DNA from 2 places in the Bacillus sp. SCT118 genome. Region 2 is predicted to be linked to the other one. Evidence: riboswitches for the same ligand, from Rfam matches in the RefSeq annotation. Region 2 holds a riboswitch; the other holds the start of a gene.

Region 1 (9,235 bases), 510 kb from region 2:
TTCAGACAATACACGCTCAGCAAAAACAAATTGAAAGTAAAACTCCCGCCAATGTCAGTCGTCTTACTTACGCTGCGTGCTGATTCTTAATTGCGCAAGAGCGCCGGAGCTTCATGCCGGCGCTCTTTTTCAGGTTTTAAAACAGCTCCGGCCGGGCATGGTAAAGTACATGACAGTGAAGAGGAGATGTGATCTTATGCTTCGTACCATTTTAATGATTATTGGGGCAATTGTAGTGATCGGGGCCATTATCAGATTTGTGTTTTAAAAAAAGAGCATATCCCATTCAACCATATAAAAATGAGTAAACCGGCTGTGATCAGGAAAAAATAATTTGTAAGCATTAAAATAGCGTGAACGAATGGGAGATGCTATACTAAAAATCATCATTTCACATTGGAGGAATTCAATAATGGCTATCGTAAAAGCAACTGATCAATCTTTCTCAGCTGAAACAAGCGAAGGCGTCGTACTGGCAGACTTCTGGGCTCCTTGGTGCGGACCTTGTAAAATGATTGCACCTGTTCTTGAAGAATTGGATCAAGAAATGGGAGACAAACTGAAAATCGTAAAAATCGATGTAGATGAAAACCAAGAAACTGCCGGAAAATACGGCGTTATGAGCATCCCGACTCTTCTTGTGTTAAAAGACGGCGAAGTAGTTGAAACTTCAGTCGGCTTCAAACCAAAAGAAGCGCTTCAAGAGCTTGTAAACAAACATCTTTAATTTTCCGCTGCTTACATGCCAGAGCGATTCCGATTGAGGGATCGCTTTTTTTATTCGCCAATTGTGAATCATAGAGAAAAACAAACGTTCGTGTTAAACTGGGAATAAAGGATTAAACATAAGGAAGGGTAACATATGAACAAACAACTGAAAGAAAAACTCGCCCTCCTTCCTGATCAACCGGGTTGTTATCTCATGAAGGACCGGCAGCAGACTGTGATCTACGTAGGGAAAGCAAAAGTGCTGAAAAACAGAGTACGCTCCTACTTCACCGGCTCTCACGACGCGAAAACCCAAAGGCTTGTGACGGAAATCGAGGATTTTGAATATATCGTGACGTCCTCCAATCTTGAAGCGCTTATTTTAGAAATGAATCTGATCAAAAAGCATGATCCGAAATACAACGTCATGCTCAAAGACGACAAAACCTATCCTTTCATAAAACTCACCCATGAACGCCACCCAAGGCTGATTGTCACCCGCAATGTCAAAAAAGACAAAGGGCGCTATTTCGGGCCGTATCCGAATGTACAGGCAGCAAGGGAGACAAAAAAACTGCTCGACCGTCTGTACCCTCTCAGAAAATGCTCCAAGCTCCCGGACAGAGTGTGCCTTTACTATCATCTGGGCCAATGCCTCGCTCCGTGCGTAAAGGATATTTCCGAAGAGACGAACAGAGAGCTGGTTGAAAGCATTACACGTTTCTTAAGGGGCGGCTATAATGAGGTCAAAAAAGATCTTGAAGAGAAAATGCATGAAGCTGCTGAGAATCTTGAGTTTGAACGAGCAAAAGAGCTTCGTGACCAAATTGCCCATATTGAATCAACGATGGAAAAACAAAAAATGACGATGAACGATCTAGTCGACCGTGATGTATTCGCGTACGCGTACGATAAGGGCTGGATGTGCGTGCAGGTTTTTTTCATCCGCCAAGGAAAGCTCATTGAACGCGATGTCAGCATGTTCCCGCTTTATCAGGAAGCTGATGAAGAGTTCCTCACGTTCATCGGGCAGTTCTATTCAAAAAACAACCACTTCCTTCCGAAGGAGATTTTAGTTCCGGACAGCGTAGATCAATCCATGATCGAGCAGCTGCTGGAAACAAACGTTCACCAGCCGAAGAAAGGCCCGAAAAAAGAACTGCTCATGCTGGCCCATAAAAATGCGAAAATCGCATTGAAAGAAAAATTCTCTTTAATCGAACGGGACGAGGAGCGTTCAATCGGGGCTGTGCAGAAACTAGGTGAGGCATTAAATATTTATACGCCGCACAGAATTGAAGCGTTTGATAACTCAAACATACAGGGGACAAACCCGGTTTCCGCGATGATTGTGTTTATCGACGGCAAACCATACAAAAAGGAATACCGCAAATATAAAATCAAAACTGTTACAGGGCCGGATGATTACGGTTCTATGAGAGAGGTTGTCAGAAGACGCTATACGAGAGTGCTTCGTGAGAATCTGCCGCTGCCCGATCTGATCATCATTGACGGAGGAAAAGGGCAGATCAACGCAGCAAGGGATGTCATTGAAAATGAACTCGGCTTGGATATCCCGATCGCCGGTTTAGCGAAAGATGAAAAACACAGAACCTCAAATTTACTGATCGGTGAGCCGCTGGAGGCGGTGTATCTGGAACGAAACAGCCAGGAATTTTACCTCCTGCAGCGCATTCAGGACGAGGTGCACCGTTTTGCAATCAGTTTTCACAGGCAAATCCGCGGAAAAAGCGCGTTTCAATCCGTTTTGGACGACATCCCGGGTATCGGAGAGAAAAGAAAGAAAATGCTGTTAAAGCATTTCGGTTCCGTTAAAAAAATGAAGGAAGCAAGCCTTGAGGACATCAAAAAAGCCGGTGTTCCCGCAGCGGCGGCTCAGCTCCTTTACGACAAATTGCAAAAATAATGTTGTCCTTTTAAATAAGATCTGATAAAATGTGAACTAATTTCATAGTTAGATCGTGTTATATGGTGAAGATAGAGGTGCGAACTTCAAGAGTATGCCTTTGGAGAAAGATGGATTCTGTGAAAAAGGCTGAAAGGGGAGCGTCGCCGAAGCAAATAAAACCCCATCGGTATTATTTGCTGGCCGTGCATTGAATAAATGTAAGGCTGTCAAGAAATCATTTTCTTGGAGGGCTATCTCGTTGTTCATAATCATTCATGATGATTAATTGATAAGCAATGAGAGTATTCCTCTCATTGCTTTTTTTATTGTGGACAAAGCGCTCTTTCTCCTCACCCGCACGAACCAAAATGTAAAGGGTGGTAATACATGGGTCTTATTGTACAAAAATTCGGAGGCACTTCCGTCGGCTCAGTCGAAAAAATTCAAAATGCGGCAAACCGCGCAATTGCAGAAAAACAGAAAGGCCATCAAGTCGTTATCGTCGTTTCAGCAATGGGAAAATCCACTGACGAATTGGTCAGCCTTGCAAAAGCTATTTCTGACCAGCCGAGCAAACGTGAAATGGATATGCTGCTGGCGACAGGCGAGCAGGTCACGATTTCACTCCTTTCAATGGCATTGCAGGAAAAAGGCTATGACGCTGTGTCTTATACTGGCTGGCAGGCGGGAATCCGTACGGAGGCCATTCACGGAAACGCCAGAATTACAGATATCGACACTTCGGTTTTAGCAGACCAGCTTGAAAAAGGAAGAATTGTCATTGTTGCAGGATTCCAAGGCATGACAGAGGATTGTGAAATTACGACATTGGGCCGGGGCGGTTCAGATACAACAGCAGTTGCTTTGGCTGCCGCTTTAAAAGCTGATAAATGTGACATATACACAGACGTGCCAGGCGTGTTTACAACCGATCCGCGCTATGTGAAATCAGCGAGAAAACTTGCGGGCATCTCATACGATGAAATGCTTGAGCTTGCCAATTTAGGCGCCGGTGTTCTTCATCCGAGAGCAGTTGAGTTCGCGAAAAATTACCAAGTGCCGTTAGAAGTGCGTTCAAGTACAGAAACCGAAGCGGGAACATTAATTGAGGAGGAATCATCCATGGAACAGAATTTAATTGTCAGAGGCATTGCATTTGAAGATCAAATCACAAGAGTAACCATTTACGGGCTGACTAGCGGCCTGACAACTTTGTCTACTATTTTTACAACACTTGCCAAAAGAAACATAAACGTAGATATCATTATCCAAACGCAGGCCGAGGACAAGACTGGAATTTCCTTCTCTGTCAAAACAGAAGATGCAGACCAAACCGTTGCGGTGCTTGAAGAGTATAAAGACGCGCTGGAATTTGAGAAAATCGAGACAGAAAGCAAATTGGCTAAAGTATCCATTGTTGGATCCGGCATGGTCTCAAATCCTGGTGTAGCGGCTGAAATGTTTGCTGTACTGGCGCAAAAAAACATTTTAATCAAAATGGTCAGCACTTCTGAAATCAAAGTGTCAACAGTCGTAAGCGAAAATGACATGGTGAAAGCAGTCGAGTCGCTTCACGATGCATTTGAGCTTTCAAAACACCCTTCAGCTGTGTAATGACAATCAAAAAGGCGGGACTATGCAGTCACCGCCTTTTTGATTACACTGGGTCTTTCATATCCCATTTCACAGTCAGAACCACTTTATCGGCTCTCTTTTTCACTTGTTCATATGATTCGGCAATCTGATCATTCATCAATTGAATTTGTTCAGCGATAAAACCAGCCTCCAGCTGAAAGCAAGGTTCTTTCTGATGTTTAAGCCGGTTGGAAATGATCGGCCCTTCAAGTTCAAATTCAAGCTCCTGTTTTTTAGCGCTTACGTTGGTGAGGGTTCCCCAGCCCGCTTCTTCAAAGAAGGCCGGAAATTCCTCCCATGATTCAAGAGGAAACTTACGGGCGAGATGTTTTCCTGCCCAATACATCATGGAAGAGTAATCTTGGCCAAGCATATCTGGGAGAACGATCTCTCGTATTAGTTCGTAGGCATAGGCGTTCATTTCAATTTCTTTTAGGTTGTCAATAGATGCTTCAAATTTAGACTTCATATCTGTCTCCCCTCTCTCCTGCGTATATTATAGCTCAAACAGGGGGGAGGATTACAGAATGATCCTGTAATTCTTATGAAAAATTAAGCAAGAAATATATATTGATAAAATAAAATTTTTCAATCAACTAATCAATTCGGAAAATTATAATTTATGTACGCGTTTTCTTGACGCCCTTTTGAGGGAGGAGTAAAATGAAATTGTCAATAAATCTTAATAAAGTGCTTACAATTGAAAGAAGTGGGGGAAGAGATTTAGCACATTTCGCACTTATCAAACAGGGGGTAAAGTAATGTCTGGGAACAGAGAGTTTTATTTTCGAAGATTGCATTCCTTGCTTGGCGTCATACCGGTCGGCATCTTTCTTATTCAGCATTTAGTCGTCAACCAGTTTGCCGCAAGGGGCGCTGAAGCATTCAATAGCGCTGCTCATTTTATGGATAGTCTGCCTTTCAGGTATGCCTTGGAAATTTTTATTATCTTCTTACCATTAATTTATCATGCAGTTTATGGTGTGTACATAGCGTTTACTGCGAAAAATAACGCAGGCCAATACAGCTACATGAGAAACTGGCTATTCGTCCTGCAGCGTGTAACCGGTATCATCACCCTCATTTTCGTCAGCTGGCACGTGTGGGAAACCCGCATTGCTGCACAAATGGGCGCTGAGGTCAATTTCGACATGATGGCGAATATTTTGAGCTCTCCGGCTATGCTTGGTTTTTACATTGTCGGTGTTTTATCAACAATTTTCCACTTCTCGAACGGTTTATGGTCTTTCGCTGTTACATGGGGCATCACGGTAACGCCTCGTTCTCAAAGAATTTCGACATACGTTACGCTGATTATTTTTGTTGCACTGTCATACGTAGGCTTAAAAGCGATTTTTGCATTTGTTTAAGAGTACTAGATTACTAGAGGGAGAGGGGCTATCATGAGTCAATCAAGCATTATCGTAGTCGGCGGGGGTCTTGCCGGCCTCATGGCGACAATTAAAGCAGCGGAATCAGGAATGGCGGTTAAGCTGTTTTCCATTGTTCCTGTCAAACGTTCTCATTCGGTTTGTGCGCAAGGTGGCATAAACGGAGCGGTCAATACAAAAGGGGAAGGTGACTCTCCGTGGGAACATTTTGATGACACGGTATACGGGGGAGACTTTCTTGCCAACCAGCCGCCGGTCAAGGCGATGTGTGAAGCGGCGCCTTCTATCATCCACTTATTAGACCGGATGGGCGTCATGTTTAACCGGACGCCTGAAGGCCTGCTTGATTTCCGCCGATTCGGGGGTACACAGCACCACAGAACTGCTTATGCTGGTGCGACGACGGGACAGCAGCTGCTTTACGCACTGGACGAGCAAGTCCGCAGATACGAAGTTGCGGGTCTGGTCACAAAATACGAAGGCTGGGAATTCCTTGGCGCTGTTTTAGATGATGACAGAACCTGCCGCGGAATTGTTGCACAAAACCTGACAAACATGCAAATTGAATCCTTCCGTTCAGACGCTGTCATTATGGCGACGGGCGGACCGGGAATCATTTTTGGAAAATCAACGAACTCCATGATTAATACAGGATCTGCTGCATCAATCGTTTATCAGCAGGGAGCGTATTATGCAAACGGAGAATTCATTCAAATCCACCCGACAGCCATACCGGGCGATGACAAACTAAGACTGATGAGTGAATCAGCGCGTGGAGAAGGCGGGCGCGTGTGGACATATAAAGACGGCAAACCGTGGTATTTCCTGGAGGAAAAATATCCGGCATACGGAAACCTGGTGCCGCGTGATATTGCGACACGCGAAATATTTGATGTGTGTGTGAACCAGAAGCTCGGCATTAACGGTGAAAACATGGTATATCTCGATCTGTCTCATAAAGATCCGAAAGAGCTTGATATTAAGCTTGGCGGCATCATTGAGATTTATGAGAAATTCATGGGAGACGACCCGCGGAAGCTTCCAATGAAAATCTTCCCGGCGGTCCATTATTCTATGGGCGGTTTATGGGTGGATTACGATCAAATGACAAACATCCCTGGACTGTTTGCGGCTGGGGAATGTGATTATTCTATGCACGGCGGCAACCGCTTGGGAGCGAACTCCCTGCTGTCTGCGATTTACGGAGGCATGGTGGCCGGACCGAATGCGGTGAAATATGTAAACGGCTTAGAATCTTCAGCGGAAGACATGTCTTCATCCCTATTCGACGCTCATGTTAAGAAAGAAGAAGAAAAATGGGCTGATATTATGAGTATGGACGGAACCGAAAATGCCTATGTTCTTCACAAAGAGCTCGGTGAGTGGATGACGGCGAACGTAACGGTTGTCCGCCATAATGACAAGCTTTTGAAAACGGATGACAAAATTCAGGAGTTAATGGAGCGCTTCAAAAAGATCAACATCAATGACACGACAAAATGGAGCAACCAGGGAGCGATGTTCACACGCCAGTTCTCGAACATGCTTCAGCTTGCGAGGGTGATTACCCTTGGCGCATACAACCGTAATGAAAGCCGGGGCGCCCATTATAAACCAGATTATCCTGAACGTAATGATGACGAATGGCTCAAAACAACAATGGCTAAACATGTAAGCCCGTATGAAGCGCCGGAATTTGAGTATCAGGATGTCGATGTATCACTGATAACGCCTCGGAAACGGGATTACTCGAAGAAGAAGGTGGCGAAATAATCATGATTGAACAAAAAACCATACGATTTATTATCACACGTCAAGATACAGCCGACAGCACGCCTTACGATGAAGAATTTGAGATTCCATACCGCCCGAATCTGAACGTCATTTCCGCTCTGATGGAAATCCGCCGGAATCCGGTTAATGTCAAAGGTGAGAAGACAACCCCTGTCACATGGGATATGAACTGTCTTGAGGAAGTATGCGGCGCATGTTCAATGGTCATAAACGGAAAACCCCGCCAGTCTTGTACGGCGCTTATCGACCAGCTTGAACAGCCGATCCGTTTAAAACCAATGAAAACATTCCCAGTCGTTCGTGATTTGCAGGTTGATCGCAGCAGAATGTTTGATTCATTGAAAAAAGTAAAAGCGTGGATACCGATTGACGGTACGTACGATTTAGGACCGGGGCCGAGAATGCCGGAAAAACGCCGTCAATGGGCATATGAATTATCAAAATGCATGACATGCGGCGTCTGCCTCGAAGCTTGCCCGAATGTGAACAGCAAATCGAAGTTCATGGGGCCTGCACCGATGTCGCAAGTCCGCCTGTTTAACGCACATCCGACAGGCGCCATGAATAAATCTGAACGATTAGAAGCATTAATGGATGAAGGCGGTCTTGCAGATTGCGGCAACTCGCAAAACTGTGTTCAATCCTGTCCAAAGGGGATTCCGCTTACCACTTCGATTGCAGCCTTGAATAGAGATACAAACTTACAAGCGTTCCGCAATTTCTTCGGAAGCGACAGAGTATAAGAAGAAAAAACCTCTTCCGCATGGGAGAGGTTTTTTTAAACAATAAGGAGATGAAAAAAGATGAAGCTTCCCGCTTATATTGATATGCCGTTTCAAGAATGGAAAACATCCTTTTCTTTTTTCAATGAGGTATCCGTAAGATTTTCCGAGACAGACATGTTTGGGCATATGAATAATGTAACCCCTTTTATATATTTTGAGGAGGCGCGGATTTCTTATTTTAAGAAGCTGAATATGATGAGTGAAAACAAACAGACCATGACAGTCGTGGCAAGCCAGCAATGCGATTATTTGCGCCAAGTCATGCCTTATGAAGAGTTGCGTATCTATGTGAAAACAAGCGCAGTCGGCAGTTCATCTCTTACCTTGCACTATCTCGGAGAGAACCTCGAAGGCGAGCCCTGCTTCACCGGGACAGTCGTGATGGTTCAAGTCTCAAAGGAAAGCGGCAAGGCTGTCAGCTGGACGGATGAGGAGAAAGAAACGCTTCTTCATACACGATAAACTAATTATCTTGTAAACGTCACCTCCTGCGCCCTTCTTACATATGATATCTCGACTATATCAAAACCCATTCGTTTCTGATTCGCTCTCACCTTAGCAAGGAGGGTTACAATACTTGAAGGAGAAAGAATTTCAATCGAAGCCGCTGCTAACGAAAAGAGAAAGAGAAGTGTTCGAATTGCTCGTTCAAGATAAGACAACAAAGGAGATTGCAAGCGAGCTATTTATCAGTGAGAAAACCGTTCGAAACCATATTTCAAATGCCATGCAGAAATTGGGTGTGAAAGGGCGTTCGCAAGCCGTTGTTGAGCTTCTTAGAATGGGTGAGCTAGAGCTTTAATCCTTGCCGGTATTCCTTCTTTTAAGAAGGAGCCGGTTATTGCTGTTTGTTGGAACATTCGAAACCATATTTGGAATGCTGTGCAAAACGTAGGCAAGTCATAAAATACATTTTATTACTTGATGTTGTTTGACTAAAGTCCTCTATTTCTCTCCTGCGAGTCTTGCATTTTCTTCAAAAAAGAAGGAAAATAGACACGGAACGCTTTTGT
Region 2 (9,235 bases):
AAGCTTAAACAGCCTGATTGATATGTATCAAGGCAAGTGTGACATTGTCAGCCTCCATTTGTACGATGCTGAAACGGGCCAGTATAACGCGCCTTATGTAAAACGGATTTTGACAGGTGAACCGTTTTGTCTCATCAATGTCGTTCTCCGCAAAGCAGGACTGTATGTGCAAAAAGGGAATCCGAAAAACATTCAAGGCTGGAAAGACTTGAAAAGAGCCGATATCCGGATCATCAACAGGGAAAAGGGTTCTGGCGCAAGGGTGCTCCTTGATGAACAGCTTGGCTTGCTTGGTGTGAATCCGGCTGATGTAAAGGGATATGGCGATATCGTGACTGATCATTATGCTGCCGCTTCACAAGTTTCAAGCGGACAGGCTGACGTGGGAATCGGGGCACAGCACGCGGCACATATGGGACGTGTTGATTTTATCCCGCTCATCGACGAACAATATGATATCGTTGTTTTGAAAAAACATGAGCAGCTGCTGAAAGCCGTGAAGGAGATTTTGAATTCTGAGGACTACAAGGCGAATTTGTCTCATTTAAACGGCTATGAAACGAAGCTGACTGGCAAGGTGATATTGGAAACGTAAAAAATCCCTCTTGATAGAGGGATTTTTTCATTCGGAAAACCTGAGCAGGTCACCATTTAAAATTTTATCAGAGAGAGAAAGCTCTTCGTTTGCTTTCTCCTTATAAGGGAGGCACGCATCCTGATCTTCCAGCACTTCACCTGTTTTTTGGCTATAGCACGTGTTCTTTGTGTATATATAATCGTTCGTAATAAAGCTGCCGTTTCGCAGAACGGCGAATGGGGTGCGGTCGCCCGACAGCAAATCATTGCCGAATTGGATATCGCCTTTTGTCTCAACGCCGAGCAAATGCATCAGCGTCGGCCTGACGTCGACCTGTCCCCCGGCATCAGGGATGGTTTCCGGCTTTTGATCGGTGATTCCCGGGATATGTATGATAAACGGCACCCGCTGGAGCTGAACGTTGTCATACGGTGTGATTTCGTCTTTCCCTAAAAACTCAGCCATTGCCTCGTTATGGGCTTCAGAAATGCCGTAATGATCTCCCATAAATACGATCATCGAATTTTCGTATAAGCCTTCGTCTTTCAGTTTTTGGATAAAATGCTTCAATGCTTCATCCTCATAGCGAACCGTGGTCACATAGCGGTTTAACAGATCACTGCTTGAATCGAATTCATCTATCAGCTGATCCTTTTCATCAATCTCAAACGGAAAATGATTCGTTAACGTGATAAAACTGCTGTAGAACGGCTGCGGCAGGCTTTTCAGCTTTTCGGCGGACTGCTCTAAAAATTCTTTGTCTTTTAAGCCCCAGCTTGTCGATGTCCCGGGAGTGACATGAAAATCATCAACATCAAAAAAGCGGTCAATGCCAAACGTATCGTACATGACATCTCTGTTCCAAAATGTTTTATGGTTAGCATGAAAGACGGCTGAATAATAATCGTGCTGTTTCAGCGATTTATACATCGTATGAAATTGATGGTCGCTTTTCGTGAAAAAGACGGCGCCGCTAAGGGAAGGATACAGTGAGTTAGCGACGATAAATTCTGAATCTGATGTTTTGCCTTGTTCTGTTTGCTGATAGAAATGATCAAAGGAATAGCTTTTTTTAATGAGATCATTCATAAATGGGGTAATTTCTTTTCCATTTACTTTTTCATTCAGAACAAAGCTTTGGGTCGACTCAAGTGTTACAAAGATGACATTGCGCCCCTTTGCAAGACCGAATTTGCTTTGATCAGGCTTGCTGTAATCAGCCTCTGTGTAGTTTTTAATGGCAGTTATACTGTCTTCATCGGCAAAAGCTTTCGCGCTGATATTAACAGTCTGAGAAATTGTATCGTAAATATGGAACTGAAACAGACCGATGCTTTTGACTAGCATTTCCCGGTCAAAAGAATGTGCCAAAAGCTTCGGCTGCTGTACTTCTGCAAGTGCCAGTGTGCATAAAAGCATGCCGCAGGAAGCTGCATAGTACCGTTTGATCGTGCGGGGAGCGGCTTTTGTCTGTGGGTGTTTGGTTTTTCTGGCGAACAGCAGCAGAAAAACCAAGTCCACAAACAGGGCGATAAACAGAGGATGGAACAGTTCTTTTACACTGCTGCCCATATCGCTCATGTTGCTGGCCTGAAATAAAACCGGAATGGTAATAAAATCGATATAAAAGCCGTAAAAAATCGTATTGGAGATCAAGATGACAGTCAGAACCAGATTGGCAATCAGCAAAAAGGCCCGCTGCTTGTTTCCTTTCAGAAGCAGGCCGATCCCGAATAAAGGAAGAATAAAGCTGAGCGGGTTGACCAGCAGCATTAGCTCCTCCAACAGAGTATCGATTTGCAAATCAAAGCCGAGTTTATATATCACATACGTTTTGATCCACATAAATAAGATCGAAAAACATAAAAACCGCTGATTGTGAAAAAAGGTTCCTTTCATCAATATGACTCCTCACGTTTTCTTGATCATCTGCATGAAATGCTTCTTAAGTAAAACCTACTAAAAACAGCCGGTTCAGACAAGTCTCAGCACTCATGTTTAAAACATGCGCCCATGAAACAGCATATAAAAGTAGTAACATGAAGCAAGGGTCAGGCCGGCTAGCACGAGCTGCTCAGAAAAACTGCCTGTCTTCATATATAATGGAAGCCGAACGCGGATCGTTGAAGGGAATAATAATTTGATTCCGTTCACCGTCCAAGCGTCAAGAATCAAGTGGCTCGCCATTCCGATCATCAGGCCGGCTGATATGTTTTTATCTGGAATGTATGTAGAAGTGATAAAAAACATGATGAGCATAAACAGTAAGCTGTGTGTAAAGGTACGATGGCCAAAAACGGAGCTGACCACTTTCGATAAAATAGGAAATTTTCTCCCAATTTTGCTTTGTGTGTGGCAGATATCGGGTATTAATGCTCCAACCGCGCCTGACGCAGCCATAAGCACTGGATCAAATCCATAATAATAAGCCGCTGCCGTACAAGAAGCGATGCCTCCCATGATGTGTGTTTTTCCTGTCATTTGCCGCTTCTCCTTTTATCTTTTGCAAAAAATCTCTGAATTACAAATATATCAAGAGAATGTATGTTTGATCAACAGGACTTTGGACGATAAAAAATATCCCGCATAATTTTTCAGGAAAGAGGCATCTTAAACATGTACCTATTTTTTAAAAGAGGTGATACGAATGGGTTTCTTTAATAAAGATAAAGGAAAACGTTCCGAAAAAGAAAAAAACGTAATCCAAGGAGCTCTTGAAGATGCTGGTTCAGCTCTAAAAGATGATCCGCTTCAAGAAGCTGTGCAAAAAAAGAAAAATAATCGATAACCACATGCGGATAGGGCTTGGCTCTATCCGTATTTTCCATCTGTTCCCTTTGACAGATCATCCTTTCTTTGATAACCTTCTGGGAGTAACTGAATAATTAAATCCTCACTCTTTCTCAGTGAGGTAGAGGTTGCGCGGATGATGAGTCACACATGCCAGGCTGACAGGGGCTGTTAAACATGTGTAAAAGGCATCAGCGCCGAAGTGTGGAGAAAGCCGATCCTTCTCTATGCTGGGACTGTATCTGAATAAGTGCAGGACTGCCGCGTGCTTTTTCGCGGAGGGCTATCCGGAGATCAAGGGTGTGTGTTTCTTTAAGCATGGACTTTTGTTCAGGCTTTTTTTGCGTTTATATGATCTCGGGGTCTGGTCCGTACAAAGAATCATGGAGGTACTGGAATGGAACAGACAAAAAAATGGGGTTTTTGGTTATTAACGGCGTTTGTCGTTGGAAATATGGTTGGATCAGGAATTTTCTCCTTGCCGAGCTCGCTTGCTTCAATTGCGAGTCCGTTTGGAGCTACGTCCGCCTGGCTTTTGACAGGTGCCGGCGTGCTGATGATTGCACTTGTGTTCGGACACTTGTCCATTCGCAAGCCTGAACTGACAGCGGGACCGCAAAGTTATGCAAGAGCGCTGTTTTCTGACCCGAAAAAAGGCAACGCTGCAGGTTTCACAATGGTGTGGGGCTACTGGGTGGCGAGCTGGATCAGTAACGTGGCAATCATCACAAGTCTCGCCGGTTACTTGACTTCGTTCTTCCCGATCTTGGTTGATAAACGTGAGATGTTTTCGATCGGCGGGCAAGAGGTGACACTCGGCCAATTACTGACGTTTGCCGTATGTACGATCTTGTTATGGGGAACGCACGCGATTCTTGTTGCCAGCATTAACGGCGCAAGTAAATTAAACTTTGTCACAACGCTTTCTAAAGTATTAGGTTTTGTCTTCTTTATCGTTGCCGGTTTGTTTGTGTTTCAAACGACATTATTCGGTCATTTTTATTTCCCGGTTCAAGGAGAAAACGGCACAAGCATTGGAATTGGCGGCCAGGTTCATAACGCCGCGATTTCTACACTGTGGGCGTTTGTCGGAATTGAATCCGCGGTGATCCTGTCCGGCCGTGCGCGCTCTCAGCGTGATGTGAAACGTGCGACAATTACCGGCTTGCTGATTGCCTTGAGCATATATATTATTGTGACTTTAATTACGATGGGTGTTCTGCCGCATGATAAGCTTGTCGGCTCTGAAAAACCATTTGTTGATGTACTCTATGCGATTGTTGGAAACGCGGGAAGCGTGATTATGGCGCTTTTGGCTATCCTTTGTTTATTCGGAACGATGCTCGGCTGGATTTTGCTTGGCTCTGAGGTGCCATACCAAGCCGCTAAAGCAGGAGATTTCCCGGCATTTTTTGCAAAAACGAATAAAAAGGGAAGTCCGGTCATTGCACTCATTATTACAAACGTCATGTCACAGGTCTTCATTTTCTCGGTTATTTCCCGGACAATAAGTGACGCATTTACATTTTTAACGACAGCGGCTACACTTGCATATTTAATTCCGTATCTGGTATCTGCAATCTACAGCTTGAAGCTAGTCATCAAAGGTGAAACGTATGACCAGCTGAAAGGCTCCCGTGTAAGAGACGGATTGATCGCGATACTGGCGTGTGCATACTCCGTGTTTGTTATCGTAACAGGCACAGCAGATTTAACGACATTTATCCTCGGCATCGGTTTATTCTTTGTCGGCTTGATCGTTTATCCATTTGTGAGTAAAAAGTTCCAGAAAGAAAAACAAGCATAATGAAAAGACACCTGATTTGCTCAGGTGTCTTTTTTATAAAATCACAATTTCTCCTGTTAGGAATCCGTTCGTTAACCTAGCTGACAGGAAAGCTGAAATCGAAAGAAAAACCTTAAGGCACAATCGAATATGCAAAAAACGTTTTTCAGTCTCTCCAGCATAAAAAAACTGATCGCGATGAGGAGGCAGCTTAATATGAATGGCTCAAAGAAAATATCTGATATGATTCAAATTGAGCCGTTCTTATAAATCAGTAAAAGAGCCGCGGGCAGGCGGCTCTTTTGTTTATTTAGTCAAGCTTTCCGTAATAAACTTCAGTTGGCCTTCTAATGAAATCGGGTCTGTGAAATAGAAGCCAATCGGATCCATCTTGTAGACATGGCCATTTTTAACGGCGTTCAGGTTCTTCCAAATGGAGCTGTCAAATACGCCGCCATCATCACCGCCTGATTGCCATGGACCCGCGAAAATGTAATCCCCGGCGAAGTCAGGGAGCTTCTCTAGTGAAATACTTGTATAACCTGGCCCCTGGTCAATGGCTTTTTCTTTTGTCAGCTTTGTAGCCTGCAGGCCGAGGTCTTTGTAAATAATGCTTCCGCCTCTTCCAAAGTCTTTACCGAATACGTAAATGTCTTTTCCGTTCGTTTGCATAATGGAAATGGTTTTGTCACCGACCGCTTTTTTGATTTTTATTTTAGCTGCCGCAACTTTTTTATCCCACTCAGCCAGCCATTTTTCAGCTTTATCTTCAGTTCCTGTCATTTTTGCAAATTCTTTCAGCTGTTCGATGTTGTCGAGCTTATCGTATTTTACTGCGACAGTCGGCGCAATTTTTTCAAGCTTTTTAATATCAGCGCCCTGTGTTGTCCAGACGATAATCAGGTCAGGGTTCAAATCAATGACCTTTTCAACCGAAGTGCCGTCTCCGATGTTTTCGACGCCGTCGGTTTTTCCTTTGTAGTAAGGGTTTTTAAATACATTCTCAGGCGCACCGACAACGTTGATGCCGAGTGTTTTGAAGTAGCCGTAATAGCCGTCTGCCATGACAACCACCCGTTTAGGATGCTTTGGGATTTTTACATTTCCGTTTTCAGCCTTGTATGTAAAGGTTTCTGCGCCTTTTGAATCAGAGGCAGAACCTTTGCTTTCTGAGTTATTCCCGCAGGCTGCCAGCGCTGCAATCAATAACAGGGCAAAAAACGCGGCTCCGAGTTTCTTGTATATATGTGTCATATCTCATACCTTCTTTCTAAAAAATAAATGAAAAAGAGAATCATTATCATCTGTGATTATACCACTGCAAGTGCCGGTTGACACGATATTTTTGCAAATGCATTTTCATTTTTGTTCAAAACACTCTATTAAATCAGCTGAAAAAAGTGATATACTGAAACAGCAATTGATAATCATTATCAGTAACAGAAAGGAAGTACGGCAGTTGAGTCAACATAAAAATATACAGACTGCATCAGAAGAAATCCAATGGACGTCAAGGACATATGGCGCGGTCATCGTCCTTATTGCAGGTCTATGCCTGCTTTGCCTTGGCGCATTTTTATCCATATCCCTCGGTGCAGCGGATATTCATTTGCGCACTGTATGGGACGCCATTTTTCATTATCAGCCGACAAAGACATCTCACCAAATTATACATGATCTTCGGCTGCCGAGAACGGCGGCTGCCGCGCTTGTAGGCGCATTGTTGGCAGTGTCGGGAGCAATCATGCAGGGGATGACGAGAAACCCATTGGCAGAGCCTTCGATTATGGGTGTGACATCAGGCTCTGCGTTTGCTGTTTCGATTGCGTTTGCCTTTTTTCCCGGGCTTTCTGCAATGGGGCTTGTGCTATGGTCCTTTGCGGGAGCGGGGTTGGGTGCATCGACGGTAATGGGCATCGGCATGTTTTCAAGGGGCGGACTTACGCCTGTAAAGCTTGCTCTGGCGGGTACGGCAGTTACTTATTTCTTTACCGGCATTTCAACTGCCATTGCAATCCGCTTTGATGTCGCTCAGGATATCAGCTTTTGGTACGCAGGCGGGGTAGCGGGTGTGAAATGGTCAGGGGTCCAGCTTTTGCTTATTGCAGGGGCTGTCGGTTTAACGCTCGCGTTTTTCATCGCCCGGTCTGTGACAGTGTTAAGTCTCGGTGACGATCTGGCAAAAGGGCTTGGACAATATACATCAGCGGTGAAACTGATTGGCATGCTTATTGTAGTGATTTTGACAGGAGCTGCGGTTTCCATAGCCGGCACCATCGCATTTATCGGGCTGATCATTCCGCATATTACCCGATTTTTGGTCGGTGTGGATTATAGGTGGATCATTCCTTGCTCGGCGGTGCTCGGTGCTGTTTTGCTTGTTTTTGCTGACATAGCGGCCAGACTCGTAAATGCGCCCTTTGAAACGCCTGTCGGCGCGCTGACTTCTCTTATCGGCGTTCCCTTTTTCTTTTATTTGGCACGTCGTGAAAGGAGAGGGCTGTAATGAAAACAAAAACAAACAAACCGCTCGTTGTAATGGCTGTGACCTTTTTGCTTATCGTGGTGGTCTTTTTTGTCAGTCTCAATTTGGGCGTTATCAAAATTGCACCGCTTAAAACGCTTCAGGTCTTTTTCGGCCAAGGAACGGCGCGTGATGAACTTGTCTTATTTGAGTTCAGGCTGCCCAGGATCATCCTTTCTTTGCTTGTTGGAGCAGGGATCTCCGTAGCTGGAGCCATTTTGCAAAGCGTGTCTCAAAATGAACTTGCCGAGCCTGGTATTCTCGGAATTAACGCCGGCGGTTCACTTGCTGTAGTGCTTTTTATATACTTTTTTCAAGGGTCAGCTTCAGATCTCAGCTTTTTCGGAACATTTATGCTGCCGTTCAGTGCTTTGGCAGGAGCAATCCTCGCTGCGTTTCTCATTTATATTCTGGCATGGAAAAAAGGCGTGACACCGATTCGGCTGATTTTAGTCGGCATAGGGGTGAATGCCGGATTCAATGCCCTGTTGCTGATTTTTCAGCTCAAGATGGACCCTCATGATTTTATGCAAGCCGCGGTTTGGATATCCGGCTCAATATGGGGGGCGAGCTGGAATATGATCTGGGCGATTCTCCCTTGGATTGTGATCTTGCTTCTGTTTACTTTATATAAGGCGCGCTATTTGAACATTATGCAGCTCGGAGACCAATTGGCGACCGGGCTGGGCACCGCTGTTGAAAGGGAAAGACGGATTCTTCTTCTGGCAGCGGTCACTCTTGCCGCTTCATGCGTGGCAGCTGCGGGGGGCATTGCGTTTCTCGGATTGATCGCGCCGCATGTGGCTAGAAGGCTGACCGGTCCACGTCACCAGACGCTGATACCGGTCTCCGCCTTCATCGGCTCATTCCTGTTTTTGCTTGCTGATACGCTGGCGAGAAATGTATTGGCACCATCAGAAATTCCGGTTGGACTTGTCATTTCCGTGCTAGGTGCGCCTTACTTTATTTATTTATTGATGAAAGCGAATTAGAGGAGGGGGCCGAATATGAATTCATTATCAACGGAACAGCTTGGAATCGGTTATGGCGACAGGGTGATTGTAGAGGATTTAAATATATCGATTCCTAAAGGGAAAATTACCACCTTAATTGGCCCGAACGGCTGCGGGAAATCAACGATTTTAAAAACAATGTCCAGAATTATGCGTTCACATGCAGGTGCCGTCTATTTAAACGGCAAAGCGATTCATAAAATGTCTACAAAGGACATTGCAAAAGATATGGCGATTCTTCCACAGACACCTGAAGCGCCGAGCGGCCTAACAGTGCACGAATTGGTGTCGTACGGCAGGTTTCCGCATCAATCAGGATTCGGCAGATTAAATGACGAAGACCGCCGGATTATCAAATGGGCGCTTGAAGAAACAGGCATGGCTGAATATGCTGAACGGCCGATTGAGGCATTGTCAGGCGGACAGCGTCAACGCGTGTGGATTGCCATGGCGCTTGCGCAAGGGACGGAACTGCTTCTGCTGGATGAACCTACAACGTATCTTGATCTTGCACATCAGCTTGAAATTCTGCAGCTGCTTGACAG

The links. A riboswitch is a leader RNA that binds a small molecule or an ion and turns the genes downstream of it on or off. The one in region 2 is predicted to bind lysine.
Region 1: it holds a riboswitch for lysine, as region 2 does, so the genes downstream of both, ACQVGT_RS06765 (aspartate kinase) here and ACQVGT_RS04120 (amino acid permease) in region 2, are expected to answer to the same signal.

The regions. Positions count from the first base shown of each region.
Region 1 is NZ_CP191225.1:1,340,644-1,349,878, forward strand. It holds gene abfB (alpha-L-arabinofuranosidase AbfB) at 1-90, shown strand, start outside; gene trxA (thioredoxin) at 413-727, shown strand; gene uvrC (excinuclease ABC subunit UvrC) at 863-2,635, shown strand; lysine riboswitch at 2,700-2,879, shown strand; gene ACQVGT_RS06765 (aspartate kinase) at 3,005-4,231, shown strand; gene ACQVGT_RS06770 (YslB family protein) at 4,275-4,721, opposite strand; gene sdhC (succinate dehydrogenase cytochrome B558) at 5,014-5,622, shown strand; gene sdhA (succinate dehydrogenase flavoprotein subunit) at 5,656-7,416, shown strand; gene sdhB (succinate dehydrogenase iron-sulfur subunit) at 7,419-8,180, shown strand; gene ACQVGT_RS06790 (acyl-CoA thioesterase) at 8,241-8,684, shown strand; gene gerE (spore germination transcription factor GerE) at 8,800-9,024, shown strand.
Region 2 is NZ_CP191225.1:828,757-837,991, forward strand. It holds gene ACQVGT_RS04100 (substrate-binding domain-containing protein) at 1-595, shown strand, start outside; gene ACQVGT_RS04105 (LTA synthase family protein) at 623-2,476, opposite strand; gene ACQVGT_RS04110 (metal-dependent hydrolase) at 2,576-3,058, opposite strand; gene sspJ (small acid-soluble spore protein SspJ) at 3,225-3,365, shown strand; lysine riboswitch at 3,482-3,661, shown strand; gene ACQVGT_RS04120 (amino acid permease) at 3,765-5,174, shown strand; gene ACQVGT_RS04125 (iron-hydroxamate ABC transporter substrate-binding protein) at 5,460-6,407, opposite strand; gene ACQVGT_RS04130 (FecCD family ABC transporter permease) at 6,613-7,659, shown strand; gene ACQVGT_RS04135 (FecCD family ABC transporter permease) at 7,659-8,669, shown strand; gene ACQVGT_RS04140 (ABC transporter ATP-binding protein) at 8,685-9,235, shown strand, end outside.